Regions from separate parts of the Streptomyces sp. NPDC030245 genome, predicted to be linked through region 1. Evidence: riboswitches for the same ligand, from Rfam matches in the RefSeq annotation. Region 1 holds a riboswitch; the other holds the start of a gene.
The links. A riboswitch is a leader RNA that binds a small molecule or an ion and turns the genes downstream of it on or off. The one in region 1 is predicted to bind cobalamin.
Positions count from the first base shown of each region.

Region 2: another riboswitch for cobalamin. It lies ahead of metE (5-methyltetrahydropteroyltriglutamate--homocysteine S-methyltransferase); the one in region 1 lies ahead of ACZ4Z4_RS03910 (ABC transporter substrate-binding protein).

Region 1 covers NZ_JBVICF010000001.1:877,723-881,117, forward strand. The annotation lists gene ACZ4Z4_RS03900 (ABC transporter ATP-binding protein) at 1-40, opposite strand, end outside; gene ACZ4Z4_RS03905 (FecCD family ABC transporter permease) at 37-1,005, opposite strand; gene ACZ4Z4_RS03910 (ABC transporter substrate-binding protein) at 1,149-2,132, opposite strand; cobalamin riboswitch at 2,177-2,296, opposite strand; gene ACZ4Z4_RS03915 (M67 family metallopeptidase) at 2,300-2,722, opposite strand; gene ACZ4Z4_RS03920 (amino acid permease) at 2,822-3,395, opposite strand, start outside.
Region 2 covers NZ_JBVICF010000002.1:336,767-340,161, reverse strand. The annotation lists gene metE (5-methyltetrahydropteroyltriglutamate--homocysteine S-methyltransferase) at 1-1,873, opposite strand, end outside; cobalamin riboswitch at 2,040-2,259, opposite strand; gene ACZ4Z4_RS06205 (hypothetical protein) at 2,351-3,151, opposite strand; gene ACZ4Z4_RS06200 (hypothetical protein) at 3,328-3,395, opposite strand, start outside.

The DNA of each region.
Region 1 (3,395 bases):
TCTCGTACGACAGGGCCCGGGTGCGCAGCTCGCCGGTCATGCCGGGACTCCTTCGGTACGCCGCCGCAGCAGCCACAGGAAGAACGGGCCGCCGGTGAGAGCGGTGAGCACGCCGACGGGGATGTCCTGCGGCGCGGCGACGGTGCGGGCGGCGAGGTCGGCGGCGACCAGGAACACCGCGCCCATCAGCGCGACCACGGGGAGCAGCGCGCGGTGGGCGGCGCCGACCAGCATGCGGGCGGCGTGCGGCACCATGAGGCCGACGAAGCCGATGGCCCCGCTGTACGCGACGAGGACGCCGGTCAGGAGCGAGGCGAGGACGAAGACGCCGGCGCGGAAGCGGGCGGCGTGCAGGCCGAGGACGGTGGCGCCCTCCTCCCCGGCGAGGAGCAGGTCGAGGGGCCGGGCCATGGAGACCAGGAGGGCCGTGCCGACGGCGAGGGTGGCGCAGGGCAGGGCGAGCATGTCCCAGCGGGCGCTGCCGAGGCCGCCCAGCGTCCAGTAGAGGACTTCCTTGAGGTGGTCCGCGCTGTCGGCGGTGACGAGGATGAGGCTGGTCAGCGCGGTGAGGATGTAGGAGACGGCGACGCCCGCGAGGATCAGGCGCCCGGTGGCGAAGCTGCCGCCGCCGCGGGCCAGGGCGTAGACGAGGACGAGGGAGAGCAGCGCGCCCGCGAAGGAGGCGGCCGGGATCGTGACGGTGGTCGACAGGCTCGCGCCGAGGCCGAAGACGCCGCCGAGCACGATCGCGCAGACCGCGCCGACGGAGGCGCCGGAGGAGACGCCGAGCAGGAAGGGGTCGGCGAGGGGGTTGCGGACGAGGGCTTGCAGGACGGTGCCGATGACGGCGAGCCCGGCTCCCACGGTCGCCCCCAGGATGACCCTGGGGAGTCTCACGTCCAGCACGATCGTTCGGAACGGTGAGGGTTCCGCTCTGCCCATCAGGATGTCCACGACCTGGGCCGGTGGGATGTGGACGGAGCCCAGGGCGAGCCCGGCGATGATCGCTACCGCGAGGGCTGCGGTGAGGACCGCGCAGACCGCCGAGCGCCGCCCCCGTGAGTTCCGTCGATCGCCCTTCGGGCTCGTCCTCAAACGCCGGACGGGCTGGGACACCCGCCCGTCGGGCTGAATCTGCTGCTGCGCGCTCACAGCTGGGCCGCCAGCTTCCTCACCGCCTCGGGTGCTCGTACTCCGGTGACCATGTCGGAGAGCCGCAGGACCGCGAAGCGCTTGTTCTTGACGGCCGGGACGTCCTTGAGGACCGGGTCGTCCAGGAGGCGCTTCTTCTTCTGGGCGACGGTGGTGGCGCCGTAGTCGAGGATCAGGATGGCCTCGGGCCTGCGCTCGACGACCGACTCCCAGGAGGCGTCGCTGAAGGACTTGTCGACGTGGGCGAAGATGTTGCGGCCGCCGGCCCGCTCGATGATGTCGTTGCCGATGCCGCGGCCGCCCGCGGTGAACGCGGTCTTGTCGCCGCTGTCGTAGACGAAGACGGAGAGCGGCTTCCCGTCCTTGGCCTCGGTCCTGGTCTTGTTCTTCTCGGCGGTGGCGGCCAGTTCGCGCTGGGCGCTCTTCACCCACCGGTCGGCGCGGGCCCGCACGCCGAAGGTGGCGCCGACCTCGCGGACCTCGCGGTAGACGTCGTCCATGGAGACGGGCTTCTTGGCGCAGCCCTCTACGTTGAGGCGGCTCTTGATGCCGGACTTGGCCAGTGCCGAGCGGCTGCGGCCGTCGCCCGCGAGGAAGGCGCTGGCGTAACCGCCGTAGACGAAGTCGGGGTTGGCGGAGAGCAGCTTCTCGTAGGAGGGGTACTCCTTGGCGAGCACCGGGAGAGAGTTGTACGCCTTCTCATACTTCGGGAGGACCTTGTCGTCGAGGTAGGCGGTGCCGGCGATGTGGTCCTTCAGGCCGAGTTCCAGCATCACTTCGGTGGTGTGCTGGTTCATGGTGACGGCGCGCTTCGGCGGTGCGTCGTACGTGGTCTTCACGCCGCAGTTGGTGACGGTGTACGGGAATCCGGCGGCCTTGGCGGCGGGCTTGCCCGAGTCGTCGCCATCGGATGCGGCGGAGCATGCGGCGAGCGGGGCCAGCAGGGCCGCGGCGGTGAGCACGCGAAGGGCGCGGGACATGGCTGAACTGCCTCCTCCAGGGGATTTCCGCGTCCCCTGCGTCGTGTGGAGGAGGGCGGCAGGTCAGTTCCTGACTCCCCCGCCCCGGTGCGGGGTGGGGTCACAGTGGCGGGACCGTGCCGGGTTCGCACCGGCTTCCTGGGTCCTGCCGCCCTCGTGAGTAAAGCTCAGTATGCCTGTACGACCTTTACCTCTTCCTCGGTGACCTCGCCGTCCACGATCCGGTACGAGCGGAACTGGAAGGGGCCCGCGTCGTCGGTGTCCGCCGTGGAGACCAGGACGTAGTGGGCGCCGGGCTCGTTGGCGTACGTGATGTCGGTGCGCGAGGGGTAGGCCTCGGTCGCCGTGTGCGAGTGGTAGATGATCACCGGCTCCTCGTCGCGGTCGTCCAGCTCGCGGTAGAGCTTGAGCAGGTCGCCCGAGTCGAACTCGTAGAACGTGGGCGAGCGCGCGGCGTTGAGCATCGGGATGAACCGCTCGGGGCGGCCGGTGCCCGCCGGGCCCGCGACCATGCCGCACGCCTCGTCGGGGTGGTCCTGGCGCGCGTGCGCGACGATCTGGTCGTGGAGGGCCTGGGTGATGGTCAGCATGGCGCCAGGATAAGCAGAGGGGCCCACGCGTACCGAAGTGTGGTACGCGTGGGCCCGAATGCTGGACAGCGGCCTTGGGGAGCCGGTCAGTCCCGGCGGTCAGTCCTTGGAGAGGCGGTCGCCGGCCGGCTCCTCGGAGAGGCCGATCTTCCGCTTGTTGAAGGCCGCGGCCTGCGGGTTGCGGCTCTTGAGGACCAGGTAGGAGACGCCGAGGATGGCGGCCCAGACCGGAGCGGCGTACAGCGAGATCCGCGCGTCCTTGTCGACGCCCATCATCACGATGACCATGCCGATGAAGAGCAGGGCGAACCAGCTGGTGTACGGGGCGCCGGGGGCCCGGAAGGTGGACTGCGGCAGCTCGCCGCGGTCGGCCTTGCGGCGGTAGCGGATCTGGCAGGCCAGGATCATGATCCAGGCCCACATGCCGGAGATGGTGGCGAAGGAGACGACGTAGTTGAACGCCTCGCCCGGCCACTGGTAGTTGATCCAGACGCCGACCAGCATGAAGGCGGCGGAGGCCGTGGTGCCGACCAGCGGCAGGCCGTTCTTCGTGAGCTTGGTGAAGAACTTCGGGCCCTGGCCGTTGAGCGCGAGGTCGCGCAGCATGCGGCCGGTGGAGTACATGCCGGAGTTGCAGGAGGAGAGCGCGGCGGTGAGCACCACGAAGTTCACG
Region 2 (3,395 bases), on a different contig from region 1:
GCAGCGGCAGCGTCTCGCGCAGCGCGGGCTCGTCGACCTGGATGACGGAGGTCCCGGCCGCCTCCAGGTCGTTCACCTCGTCGCGCAGGGCGAGCGCCACCTGGCGGGCGGTGTCGCCGAGCGGCTGGTCGTCGCGGACGAAGGACCAGGCGAGCATGGTGACGGGCCCGGTGAGCATCCCTTTGACGGGACGGCCGGTCAGGGACTGGGCGTACGTCGTCCAGCGCACCGTCATCGGCTCGGGCCGCGAGATGTCGCCCGCGAGGATCGGCGGACGCACATAGCGGGTGCCGTACGACTGGACCCAGCCGTGCTGCGTGGCGAGGTAGCCGGTGAGCTGTTCGGCGAAGTACTGCACCATGTCGTTGCGCTCGGGCTCACCGTGCACCAGGACGTCGATGCCCGCCTTCTCCTGGAAGGAGACGACCTCCTGGATCTCGGCCCTGATGCGCTCCTCGTACTTGGAGCCGTCGATCCGGCCGGCCCGCAGATCGGCGCGGGCGGCCCGCAGTTCACCGGTCTGCGGGAAGGAGCCGATGGTCGTCGTCGGCAGGAGCGGGAGGCGGAGGGCGGCGCGCTGGGCCGCCGCCCGCTCCGCGTACGGCTGGGAGCGCCGTGCGTCGGCGTCGGTGACGGCTTCGGTGCGGGCGCGGACGGCCGGGTCGTGGGTGATGGGGGAGCCCGCTCGCGACGCCAGGTCGGCGCGGTTCGCGGCGAGTTGGGTGGAGATCGTGTGCGTACCCCGGGCCAGGCCCCTGGCGAGGGTCACGATCTCGGTGGTCTTCTGGCGGGCGAAGGCCAGCCAGCGCAGGATCTGCGGCTCGATGTCGCGTTCAAGGGCGGTGTCGACGGGGACGTGGAGGAGCGAACAGGAGGCGGCCACGTCGACCCGGTCGGCGAGCCCGAGCAGGGTGCCGAGCGTGGCCAGGGAGTGCTCCAGGTCGTTGACCCAGATGTTGCGGCCGTCGACGACACCGGCGACGAGGCGCTTGCCGGGCAGGCCGCCCACGGCCGCGAGCCCGTCGAGATTGGCGGCGGCCGCCCCGGTGAAGTCGAGGGCGAGGCCGTCGACCGGGGCCTTGGCGAGCACCGGCAGGGCGTCGCCGAGCCGGTCGAAGTACGTGGCGACGAGCAGCTTGGGGCGGTCGGTGAGGGCGCCCAGGTCGCGGTAGGCGCGCTCGGCCGCGTTCAGTTCGGCCGGCGTGCGGTCCTGGACGAGGGCGGGCTCGTCGAGCTGCACCCATTCGGCGCCCGCCGCGCGCAGGTCCGCGAGGACCTCGGCGTACACCGGCAGGAGGCGGTCGAGGAGGGTCAGCGGTTCGAAGTCGGCGGGCACTCCCGGCGCCGGCTTGGCCAGCAGCAGGTAGGTGACGGGGCCGACGAGGACGGGCCGCGCCGAAAGTCCCAGCCCCCGGGCCTCGTTGAACTCGGTGACCTGCTTGGTGGAGTCGGCGCCGAACACCGTGCCCGGACCCAGCTCCGGTACCAGGTAGTGGTAGTTGGTGTCGAACCACTTCGTCATCTCCAGCGGCGCCACGTCCTGCGTGCCGCGCGCCATCGCGAAGTAGCCGTCGAGCGTGTCCTTCTCGACCGCGGCGCGGTGCCGTTCGGGGACGGCGCCGACCATGACGGTGGTGTCCAGGACGTGGTCGTAGTACGAGAAGTCGCCGGTCGGGACTTCGCCGATGCCGGCGTCGGCGAGTTCCCGCCAGTTCGCGCGGCGGAGTTCGGCGGCGGCGGTACGGAGGGCGTCGGCGGTGACGCGGCCCTTCCAGTAGCCCTCGACGGCCTTCTTCAGTTCGCGGCCCTGGCCCTGGCGGGGGTAGCCGTACACGGTGGCCCGTGCTGCCGCGGCTGCGGGCTTGGTGGTCACGGAGATCTCCTTCGCGAGATGAATCCCTGAGATCCCGGGGACGGGACGAGAGCGCGAAGGGGCGAACGACCGGACGGGAGAGGGATCGCGCGGGTGGCGCGGCCGTCCGTCCGATGTGTGCGCCGACCCGCCCTCGAGGTCACCGGGATATCCGCGCCCGAAACGGTTCGCGCGCGGACAGCGGGCAGGTCTTCGGACTCGCGGGCACATCCTCCGGGGAGGACGCCTACTGGCCGTCGCTTCCCAGGACCGGTCTTGCGGTCCCAGTGCGTGTGACGGCGGTCGTTCCCGCTCACCGCTGCGGGGCAGTCCCGGATTCCCACCGGGTTCCCTCTTGCGACGCTCCCGCCTGGCGGACGGGGCGAACCAGCTGCACTGATCACCTTACGACGGCGCCCACCGGCCGGCCGGGACATGGCCGGATCCGAAAGGTGAGCTGCGCCACGCGGCGGCGCCACGCGGCGCCCCGTCGATCGGCTAGCCCTGACACTCCCGTGCCCGGCGGCCGGTCCCGCTGAGCAGGTCGACGCGTTGTCCCGCGCCCTCCTTGAGGACGTAGAGGGTGCCGTCCTCGGGCGTCCAGTAGCGGGGGACCAGGAAGACGCGGTCCCCGGAGACGTGGAACAGCCGCAGCCCGCCGTACTCGTACGCGTACTGGCTGCCCTTGCCGGTGACGCGACGGAAGCAGCTGCCGCCGCCGCGGATCATCAGATCCTTCTCGCTGAAGACGACGACGGCGGGGAAGTCGTCGCTGCGCAGGGTCCGCACGGTCAGCTCCGCCCGGCCGCGCCCCGCGATCGCCGCGTACGTCGACACGGCCCAGAACAGCGACAGGACGCAGACGAAGAGAGTGAGCCCCCAGAGCCGCAGGTCCCGGCGGTCACGGGTACGGGCGTACGCGTTGAGCGCGAAGCCGCCGATCGCGGTGAGCGGCAGCAGCAGGTCGAACAGCCAGGGGTTGAGCGGATACAGCGGTACGAGGACGAGGGGCACCGCCCACGCGAACCGCAGCACGCGCACGGCGCGGTCGAGCCGTTCCGGTGCGCCCGCCGCCCAGCGGAGCAGTCCGAGCGCGCCGAGCGCGATGCCCGCCGCGAACCAGGCGGGCAGGTAGAGGGCTCCGACGCTGCGCAACAGGTAGTCGCTGGTGGAGAAGTGGAAGACGGTGTCACGCAGGCCGAGGGCCTTGGTCTCGGCGTCGGTGCTCGCCCAGCCGAAGTAGAAGAGGACCGCGGTCAGGAGGGTGACGAGGGAGCCGATGGCGCCGACGAGCTCCAACCAGCCGATGGCGGGTTCGGAGGGGGGCGGGGGAGGGGACGGGGCCGGATCTGGGACCGGGTCCGGGGCGGGGGCGGGGTGGGGCGCTGGGTCGGGGTCGGCGGGCGGTTCCGGTTCTGGTTCTGGTTCTGGTTCTGGTTCGGGTGACGGTGGCGGTGGCGGTTCCGGAGGCTCACTCATCGGGACGGTGAGTCGGACGCGGGCGAGGAGGACGCGGGCGACGCGGACGTCGGTGAGGCGGACA